DNA from 3 places in the Arthrobacter sp. Y3221048 genome. Region 3 is predicted to be linked to each of the others. Evidence: predicted binding sites of a transcription regulator. Region 3 holds the regulator's gene; each other region holds the start of a gene.
The links. The regulator LexA, encoded in region 3, represses DNA repair genes until DNA is damaged. The targets are predictions, from matches to a motif close to TCGAACANNTGTTCGA.

Region 1 (3,275 bases), on a different contig from region 3:
ACCGAATCTAACCGGCCGGCGCAAGGCCGTCGTCGCGGCCATGCACGCCGTCTCGGAGAGGCTGGGCAATACGCCCGCCATAGCCCGCAAATCGTACGTAGATCCGCGGCTCGTCGACCGCTTTATGGCAGGACAAATCCCGGACGCGGCAACGTACTCCGCGGCGGAACGCAGCCTGCCGTCCTTCCTCGCGTGACAGGGGAGCGAAAGCAGCCCGCGGCGCTAGAATTAGAGGGCCCCGGCAGGCGGGATTCCCCCCAACGTCCACGTCTGTCGGGGTTGACGCGCCCTACCAGCCGCGCGATTTCCACGCGTCCAGATGGGGCCGTTCAGCCCCGAGCGTCGTACCTGCGCCATGGCCCGGATGGACCACCGTATCGTCCGGCAGGTAGTTGAACACCCGTTCGACCACGTCGCTGTAGAGCGACGCAAACCGCTCCGGATCCTTTTGCGTATTGCCCACCCCACCCGGAAACAGCGAATCTCCGGTAAACAGGTGCGGGGGACCATCGGGTGCGCGGTAAAGCAGCGCCACGGAACCCGGCGTGTGCCCGCGCAGCTTGATGGCTTCCAACGAGAATCCGTCGAACCGGCCGACGTCCTGATGCTCGAGCGCAACGTCAGTCCGCACCTCGATCTCAGGAATATCCTCCGCGCCGGCCGCCGTCTTGGCCCCTGTGGCGGCTACCGCCTCCGGCAAGGCCCGGACATGGTCCCAGTGGCTGTGCGTGGTCACGATCAGGGCGACCTTGGCCGGCTGGTCCGCATCCCCGGCGCCGTCGCGCAGCAGTTGCTCAATGGCCGGAAAGTCGTCGGCAGCGTCAATCAACACCTGGGTGCCGGAAGCCTTGGCTGTCAGCAGATAGACATTGTTGTCCATCTCGGAAACGGAAATGCCGCGGACGGTGACTGCAGGATCTTCGTGAAGCAACATGCTTCCCAGCCTACCGACAGTCGACCCGGACGGCTCAGGATGTCATTCTGGTTGTAGCAGTGGACAGGCAGCCGGATGCTGCGGACACGACGGGGAGCGGGCGCAGGCGATGGAAGCGAGCGAGTTTGACTGGCGGATGAACCGCGACAGCGCCGTGCCGCTCTTCGAGCAGCTCAGGCTGCGGATCATCGAAGCAGCCGACGCCGGCGAACTGCCGGTGGGCACGAAGCTGCCGCCCGTCAGGCGGCTGGCCGATCATTTGGGCGTGGTCCCGAATACCGTGGCACGCGCCTACCGGGAGCTCGAAACTGCCGGCCGGGTGGAAACACACGGCCGGGCCGGTACCGTGGTGAGCGCCGGCGCAGGCAAGGCCCGCCAACAACTGGGCGATGCCGCCGAAGCGTTCGCCCGCGCCGTTCACGGCCAAGGCATCGGCGGCAAGGAAGCACTCGCCGCCGCCAGGGCCGCGTTGGAGCGCCACGGCATCAAGTAGGCGACGCGGCAGGCGGCCGGTGCCTCATAGACGGCGCCCTGCGGACAGCCGCTGTCCGCAGCGGCCTCCGGCCGTGACCGATGCAATACAAGTTCGAACGAATTTTCGATTAGAGTAGATACCGTGCTAAAAGCAAGCGAAACGTCCGTCCCGGCGACCGATTCCGAGTCCGCCACCCCCGTTTCCCGCTCGGCGGACATGTCCCGCCTGGTAGTCAAAGGCGCCCGCGAGCATAATCTTCAGAACGTCAGCGTGGACCTGCCCCGCGACGCCATGATCGTCTTCACGGGACTGTCCGGCTCCGGCAAGTCGTCTTTGGCTTTCGATACGATCTTCGCCGAGGGCCAGCGCCGGTACGTGGAATCGCTTTCCTCCTATGCGCGAATGTTCCTGGGGCAGGTGGACAAGCCTGATGTGGACTTCATCGAAGGCTTGTCGCCGGCGGTGTCGATCGACCAGAAATCCACCAGTCGCAACCCGCGCTCTACCGTGGGAACAATCACCGAGATCTACGACTACCTGCGCCTCCTGTGGGCCCGCGTCGGCCGCCCCTTCTGCCCCCAGTGCGGTGAGCCCGTGGAGAAGCAGACCCCGCAGCAAATCGTGGACCAGCTGCAAGAGCTTCCCGACGGGACGCGCTTCCAGATCCTGGCTCCGGTAGTGCGCGGGCGCAAGGGCGAGTTCGTCGACCTGTTCAAGGAACTGAGCACCAAGGGCTTTTCCCGCGCCAAGGTGGACGGCAAGCTGGTGCAGCTGAGCGAACCGCCGAAGCTGGGGAAGCAGTACAAGCACACCATCGAGGTGGTGGTGGACCGGCTTGTGGCCAAAGAAGGCATCCATCAGCGTCTGACCGATTCGGTGGAGACCGCCCTGGCGCTGGCGGAGGGCCGCGTCCTGGCTGATTTCGTGGATATTGCCGAGGACGAGCCGGGCCGTACTCGTGCCTTCTCGGAACACTTGGCCTGCCCGAACGAACACCCGCTCGCCATCGACGAGATCGAACCGCGCTCGTTCTCGTTCAACAATCCGTTCGGTGCCTGTCCGGCCTGCACCGGTATCGGCAGCAAGCTCGAAGTCGATGTGGACCTGGTGGTCCCGGATCCGGACCGGAGCCTTTCTGAGGGCGCCATCGCCCCGTGGTCATTGGGCAAAGCCACCCAGGAGTACTGGACCCGGCTGCTCGAGGGGCTCTCCCACGAACTGGGGTTCTCCATGGACGAGCCGTGGAAGAACCTGCCGAAGAAGGTCCGGGAAGCCGTACTGCACGGCAAGGACTTCAAGGTCGTGGTGCAGTACCGCAACCGCTTCGGCCGGGAGCGCAAATACAGCACTGGTTTCGAAGGCGCGTTCCAGTACATCCACCGAAAGCATGAGGAAACCGAGTCCGAGTGGGCGAGGGACCGTTACAAGGAGTACATGCGTGAGGTGCCGTGCCCGGAGTGCAACGGGGCGCGGCTGAACCCCGCGTCGCTGTCCGTGCTGATCAACGGCAAGTCCATCGCGGAAGTGTCTGCCCTGCCGCTGCGCGAGGCAAGTTCGTTCCTGGCCGCTCTGGAACTCTCCGCCCGCGAAACCCAGATCGCCCACCAGGTACTCATCGAGATCCAGGCGCGCTTGCGCTTTCTCCTGGACGTCGGCCTGGAGTACCTGAACCTTGAGCGCGCCGCCGGCACGTTGTCCGGCGGAGAAGCCCAGCGCATCCGGCTGGCAACGCAGATCGGCTCCGGTCTTGTCGGCGTGCTCTACGTGTTGGACGAGCCCTCGATCGGCCTGCACCAGCGGGATAACCGGCGGTTGATCGAGACCCTCACGCGGCTGCGCGACCTCGGCAACACCCTGATTGTGGTG
Region 2 (3,275 bases), on a different contig from region 3:
GGACCGGGAAACCCCGGACGACCGCGGGCTCACGACCGACACCAGCCCGAGCGACTGATCCGCCGCGGGCATGGCAGCGGCCGCAGAGATCCCGGCCGCTGCCATGCCCGTTTCGTTCGTGGATCAATCCGCCTTGACCACCGGCAGGTCGCTCCACTCGGTGGTGTAGCGCGGCGAGGAGAACTCGCGTTTCATTGACCACGCCGCCGGGGCGGCCAGCCCGCCCTGACCGAGACCGATCGCGGCTTCGCCGAACTTGGAACGCACGGCGCCCAACAGGTCGCCGATGTGCCGCTGTTCCAAATCGCTGACGAAGGGGTCGAAGGTCTGCTGCCCGGCCGCGGGTTCCAGCCCCGACAACAGCACCCCGGCCCGGACATAGTGGGCGCCGGGTACCAGGCAACCGCGCATGGCAGCCACGGCAGCCTTGGTCAGCTGGATTGGGTCCTGGGTAGGCGTCGACAAGTTGACGCTGGCCGCGGGAAACGCTCCCTCGCCACCGGCGAACCTGCTGGTCCCCGCCGTCACCGTCAGCACCGAGGCACGCAGTCCCTCGGCTGCCATCCGGGCCGCCCCGCGCTGGGCGTAAACCGCCATCACCTGGTCCATCTCCTCGAGCGTGGTCACCGGCGTGGAGAAACTCCGCGAGAACATGATCTGCTGCTTGTCGGCCCGCTCCTCCGTGTGCGGGATGCAGGGCGTCCCGTTCAGTTCCAGCACGGTTCGCTGCAGCACCACGGAGAATTTCTTGCGGATCGCCTGCGGGTCCGCGGCCTTCAGGTCTGCGATCGACTCGATCCCGAGGGCGTTCAGCCGTTTCCCGGTCCGTCCGCCCACGCCCCATAGCCCGGTGACCGGCACGCGCGACTGGATCCATGCGATGTCGGAAGCGGGCATCGAGCCCAGCGAGCACACCCCGGCCATCTGCGGATTCCGCTTGGCAACGTGGTTGGCAAACTTCGCCAGCGTCTTGGTCTGGGCCACGCCAACGCTGACCGGCACGCCCACCTGCCGGATCACGGCGGCCCGGATCCGGCCGGCAGTTTCCAGCAACTGGGTTTCATCGCCGGGCAGGCCCAGGAAAGACTCGTCGATCGAATAGACCTCCTGCCAGGTCCCGAACCGGCCGAGCACTTCCATCACCCGGGCGCTCAGGTCTCCGTACAGCTCGTAGTTGCTGGAGCGCGCGACCAGCCCCCACGCCTTGGCCCGCGGCGCCACCTGGAACCACGGCGTCCCGGTTTTCAGCCCCAGCTGTTTGGCTTCCTCGGAGCGCGCCACCACGCAGCCGTCATTGTTGGAGAGCACGACGACGGGGCGCCCCTCGAGGGACGGATCGAAGACCCGCTCGCAGGAGACGTAGAAATTGTTGACATCCACCAGCGCGATTCGTTCGCCGGGCCGGGATTCGGGCGGTTGGCCGAAGGTTGTGTTGCCGGACCCTGACGGCTGGCCGGAGGCCGCGGCGCCGGACCCCGATACGGGGCCGCTAGACATGGTGCAGGCAACGGGTGGCGACGCCCCAGATGCTCAGGTCCGCGAGTTCGCCCACCTCGGTGGGGACACCGCCGTCGTCCGCCTGCAAGCGCACGCCGTCCGCGGTGAGATGCAGGCGCCGGACCACCAATTCCCCGTCCAGCACCGCGATCACCACCGAACCGTCGCGCGGAGTCAGCGAGCGGTCCACGATCAGCTCATCGCCGTCGCTGATCCCGGCGGCGGCCATCGAGTTCCCGGCCACCCGCATCACAAAGGTACTGGTGCGGTCGCGGATCAAGTGCCGGTTCAGGTCGATGCCGCCGTGGAAGTAGTCCCGCGCCGGTGACGGGAAACCGCGCGCATCCTCGGGCGTTCCGGTGCCCATTTCCGGGCCGGCCGACGCATCCGACGGCTGCTCCAAACCGAACATCCCGGACCCCCGTCTTCGAACAAAGCTTCGAAGACAACACTAGCACCGGCCCTCACCCGGGCCCATGCCCCGGCAGTCCAGCAGTCCGGCCGCCCTATTGGATCCGACGATTCGGGCACAACAAATTCGCCCGAAATGAACGCCCCGCGCCACAACCCCAGGCAAGAGTGAGCCGACTTCACTCAAGTTTGCGGAACTTCTGGAATAATCTTCACCCGAAGGCGTTAACATGAGTCGAAGGCACTCACGTTCCACAGGAGGATCATTCATGCCACTGTTCTTCGGACCAGCTTCCGGCAACGGTTCATTCGACGAGTTCCTAGCCCGCTACCTGCAGGGCCAGCGGGCTGCCCAGTCGCGCACCGTTGACCTCACCCGCCTGCTCAGCCGCCGCACCCATGAAGTGCTGGCACAGGCGGCCCGGTTTGCCGCGGGCCTCGGCCACATCGAGGTGGACGCCCTGCACATTTTGCACGTCATGGCCCGTCAGGAGCCGGCCGCCAGCCAGATCAAGCTGACCGGCGCCGACCCGCAGGCCATCGCGCGCTCCGCCGAGCAGGGCCTGCCGGAAAAGACCGCCCCGACCCGCGAAACGCCGTCGCTGACGCCGTCCGCGCAGCGTGCCCTGCTGGACGCGCACCAGGTGGCCCGCGCGTTCGGTTCCACGTACATCGACCCCGAGCACCTGTTCGCGGCTTTCGTCCTGAACCAGGAGACCCCCGCCGGCCAGATCCTGGCCGGCTCGGGCGTGACCCCGATGGCGCTGCAGCAGGCGGCGGAGAAAGCTGCGGCGCAGGCCGGCGGCCCCAACACAACCGCCGGCCCGCAGCCGGGCGCGAACCCTCAGGCAGAAACGCCGATGCTGGACCAGTTCGGCACCGATCTGACCGCCCAGGCCCGGGAGGACCGGCTGGACCCGGTGATTGGCCGCGCCGACGAGATCGCCCAGACCATCGAAATCCTCGCGCGCCGGACCAAGAACAACCCGGTCTTGATCGGCGAGGCCGGCGTGGGCAAGACCGCCATCGCCGAAGGCCTCGCGCAGGCCATCGTGGCCGGCGACGTCCCGGAGCAACTGCGCGGCAAGCGTGTGGTCTCGCTGGATTTGCCGGGCATGCTGGCCGGCACCCGCTACCGCGGCGATTTCGAGGAACGCCTGACCAAAACCCTGGACGAGATCAGCGCCGCCGGCAGCGAGCTGATCGTGTTCATCGACGAACTGCACACCGTGGTCGGTGCCGGCGGCGGCGGCGAGGGCGGCATGGACGCCGGCAACATCCTCAAGCCCCGGCTGGCCCGCGGTGAACTGCACCTGGTCGGCGCCACCACGCTGGGCGAGTACCGCAAGGTGGAGAAGGACCCCGCC
Region 3 (3,275 bases):
GGCGACAACGTGAAGTCTGCCCCCCGCGGAACAGCCACATAATCCGTGTCCGTCCCGCTGGCCAGCAGCGGGTACATCGAATAGGTGGGCGGGAAGCTCAGCAGGGTACGGCCGGGGCCGCCGAAGGCCTGGAGGATTTGCTGCAGGACTTCATTCGATCCGTTGGCAGCCCAGATGTTCCCTGCGGTGACGCCGTGCCCCAAGTAGCGGGCCAGTGCCGTTCTCAGCTTCGTGAACTCGCGATCCGGATACCGGTTCAGGCCCGCGGCCGCGTCGCTAACGGCCGAGACGATGGCCTGACGGACGGCGTCGGGCAGTCCGTGGGTGTTTTCGTTGACATTCAGGAGGACGGGAACCTCCAACTGGGGCGCACCATAGGGCTCCAAGCCCCGAAGATTGTCCCGCAACGGCAGGCGGTTCAGGCGTTCTAACTGCTCACTCACCGGTCCAGTTTAAGCTTCGGCCCGCCCGGGGCAGGAATCGGGCGGGCCGAAGCAGCTCATGTTACGGCTGCCTCAGCGCGCGGACGGGACCAGCAGCTGCTGGCCGGCATGGACGATGTCTCCCTGGAGGCCGTTCAATTGCGCGATCTCGAGAATGACATCGTGAGGGTTGCGGTCGGGGGCGGACCGTACCGCCACGTCCCACAGCGTCTGGCCGCTGCCAACCGTGACAGTTGACGCCGGCCCCGGCCCCAGCCCCCCGGCGGCGGCCATTGCCGGCGCCGTGAAGAAACCGATCAAGGTCAGGGCGGCGGCCGCGGCCAGCATCAGCGGCAGGCCAATCAGCAACAAACGGCCTCTGCGGGTCAGCCGGAGGTTGGTGCTGGTACGGACGCCGGCGGCCTGCGGTGCGAGCTGGGCGGACATGGTGTCACCTTTCCTATTTTCGATCTATTTCGGCTGGTTTCGATCGTCTGGCTGTCGCGTTCGAATATATCTTCGAACGTATCTCCTACAGTTCTAGCACTGGTGATCGAACATTGTCGAGACTCAGTCGAACAAATGTTTGAAATTCATCACCGCCTCGCCTAGCGTTGGAAGCGTCAAGCGGCGGTAAGAGCAGTGCACCAGCCGCCACCGACAAAACAGCCGAGACAACAATCCATGCGCGGTTCCGCTACCGCAGCAACGGCGCGTGGACCACTACGGGAGACCGGGGCCGGATATGTCCGAAGAGAGCACCACCAAAGCCGGAGCCAGGCGACGCGGCCGACCCGTCAAAGTGGGACGCAGCCTGACGCCGCGGCAGAAGAAGATCCTGGAGACGATCCAGCGATCCGTCATGTCCAACGGATACCCTCCGTCGATGCGCGAGATTGGTGACACCGTCGGCTTGGCGAGCCTGTCCAGCGTCACGCATCAGCTGGCCCAACTCGAGAAGATGGGCTACATCAGGCGCGACCCTAAGCGTCCCCGTGCGATGGAAATCCTGACTCCGCTGACACTCGAGCACGGGGGTGTGGAAATCGTCGGAGTCGATGAACCGCAGCAGCTGCGCAGCTCCAGCGGCGTTGCAGTATCTGAACTCACCACTTCGTCCGACACGGCGATGGTGCCGCTGGTGGGACGGATCGCGGCAGGCGGGCCGATCCTGGCGGATCAGGCGGTCGAGGACGTCATGCCCCTGCCTCGTCAGCTCGTGGGCCACGGCGAGTTGTTCATGCTCAGGGTTTCGGGCGATTCAATGATCGATGCGGCTATCTGTGACGGCGACTGGGTAGTGGTGCGCCAGCAGCACACGGCCGAGAACGGCGACATCGTGGCGGCGCTGCTCGACGACGAAGCCACGGTCAAGACCTTCCGGCAGCGCGACGGACACACCTGGCTGCTGCCGCAGAACACCCAGTACGAACCGATTCTGGGAGACCACGCAACCATCATGGGCAAGGTTGTCTCGGTGATGCGGGCCCTCTGACCCGCCGCAAGCTACTCAGTTCCCCCTCTGCCGGTCACCGGGGGACTTTGCCCGTTCCCGGTTGGCGGGCGGACGACCGCTCCGGCGTGGCTGCTGCCACGGCCCGTTCAGGCAGCGGCAGCAGCCAGCCTCTCCAGGATCTGACGTGCCATGGCGCCGTCCTTGGTGCTCCAGAAGGGCGGCAGGGCGCTGCGCAGGAAGCCCCCGTAGCGTGCTGTCGCCAGCCGTGAGTCCAACACGGCCACAACTCCCCGGTCATTGGAGGCGCGGATCAGCCTGCCTGCCCCCTGCGCCAGCCGCACAGCCGCATGGGTCGCCGAAACGGTCATGAAACCGTTTCCCCCGGCCTGCGCCACGGACCGGGTTCGGGCGGTCGTGAGCGGGTCGTCCGGCCGGGGGAACGGAATCCGGTCGATGACCACGAGCCGGCACGCTGCACCGGGAACGTCGACGCCCTGCCAGAGCGTCATGGTGCCAAACAGACAGGCGTCCGGTTCCTCGGCGAATTGGCGGACCAGCGCCGACATCGATGATTCTCCTTGGCACAGGATGGTCAGGTCGGTGCGCTCGCGCATCTCCGCTGCAGCTTCTTCTGCCGCACGCCGCGAAGAAAACAAGCCCAGGGCGCCGCCGCGCGAGGCCAGCAGGAGCTCCTCCAGTTCATCAAGCTGCTCGGGGCTGGTGCCCCGGCCCGGCTTGGGCAGATGTGACGCCACGTACAGCACGCCCTGCCGGGGGTAATCGAAGGGGCTGCCCACATCAACGCTGGAATAGGCCGGCGCGCCTGCTCCCAGCAGTCCGAGTGACCCGGCTACGGCGTCGAAGGTCCCCCCAACGGACAATGTTGCCGAGGTGAGCACCACCGTGTGTTCGTCGAACAGGCCTTCGCGCAGCCGGGACGCCACGGAGAGCGGCGCTATGTTCAGCGTTGCCGGCTGGTCGTCATTGGCGGCGTAGTCGCCGGTCTCGCCATAAGTACTGGGACGGGTCGCCCAGATGACCTCCCGGGAGTCGGGCGCGGACAGCAGCCGTTCAGCCAGCTCCAGCACGGCAGAGAGCCGTGACCGCGCCATCTGCCGCCCGCCGTCCGCTGCCCCCGCACCGTCCGGCTTGGAATCGGAAAGCGCTGTACGGGCGGCTTCCCGCAGTTGCGTGAGCACCAATTCATGCTCCTCGCGGAGGCCGGCCGCCAACAGCCCGGTCGGCACCGACTGCAGGACGTCCTCCAGGGCGTCGGCCGCGGAGTTCAGCGGTTCCACGCTGATCCCCGTGTGCTTGCGCGCCGTGGAGGCGGCGGTGCGGACCATGGCAGCGGAGAGTTGCCCCGCGACGGCGCTGGTGACGCGGTCCTGCAGCTC

Region 1: a site for LexA is predicted at 1,521-1,536, ahead of uvrA (excinuclease ABC subunit UvrA). Genes of this name have one in related genera too.
Region 2: a site for LexA is predicted at 1,925-1,940, ahead of AC5RVS_RS00885 (LexA family protein). Genes of this name have one in related genera too.

Annotation. Positions count from the first base shown of each region.
Region 1 covers NZ_JBNHHX010000005.1:168,000-171,274, forward strand. Annotated here, with positions in the region: gene AC5RVS_RS15480 (DNA topoisomerase IB) at 1-196, shown strand, start outside; gene AC5RVS_RS15485 (MBL fold metallo-hydrolase) at 290-934, opposite strand; gene AC5RVS_RS15490 (GntR family transcriptional regulator) at 1,044-1,427, shown strand; gene uvrA (excinuclease ABC subunit UvrA) at 1,626-3,275, shown strand, end outside.
Region 2 covers NZ_JBNHHX010000001.1:184,763-188,037, forward strand. Annotated here, with positions in the region: gene AC5RVS_RS00875 (hypothetical protein) at 1-58, shown strand, start outside; gene AC5RVS_RS00880 (Y-family DNA polymerase) at 124-1,497, opposite strand; gene AC5RVS_RS00885 (LexA family protein) at 1,490-1,864, opposite strand; gene AC5RVS_RS00890 (ATP-dependent Clp protease ATP-binding subunit) at 2,178-3,275, shown strand, end outside.
Region 3 covers NZ_JBNHHX010000003.1:31,048-34,322, forward strand. Annotated here, with positions in the region: gene AC5RVS_RS09075 (histidinol-phosphate transaminase) at 1-443, opposite strand, end outside; gene AC5RVS_RS09080 (LysM peptidoglycan-binding domain-containing protein) at 516-869, opposite strand; gene lexA (transcriptional repressor LexA) at 1,168-1,917, shown strand; gene AC5RVS_RS09090 (ATP-dependent DNA helicase) at 2,025-3,275, opposite strand, start outside.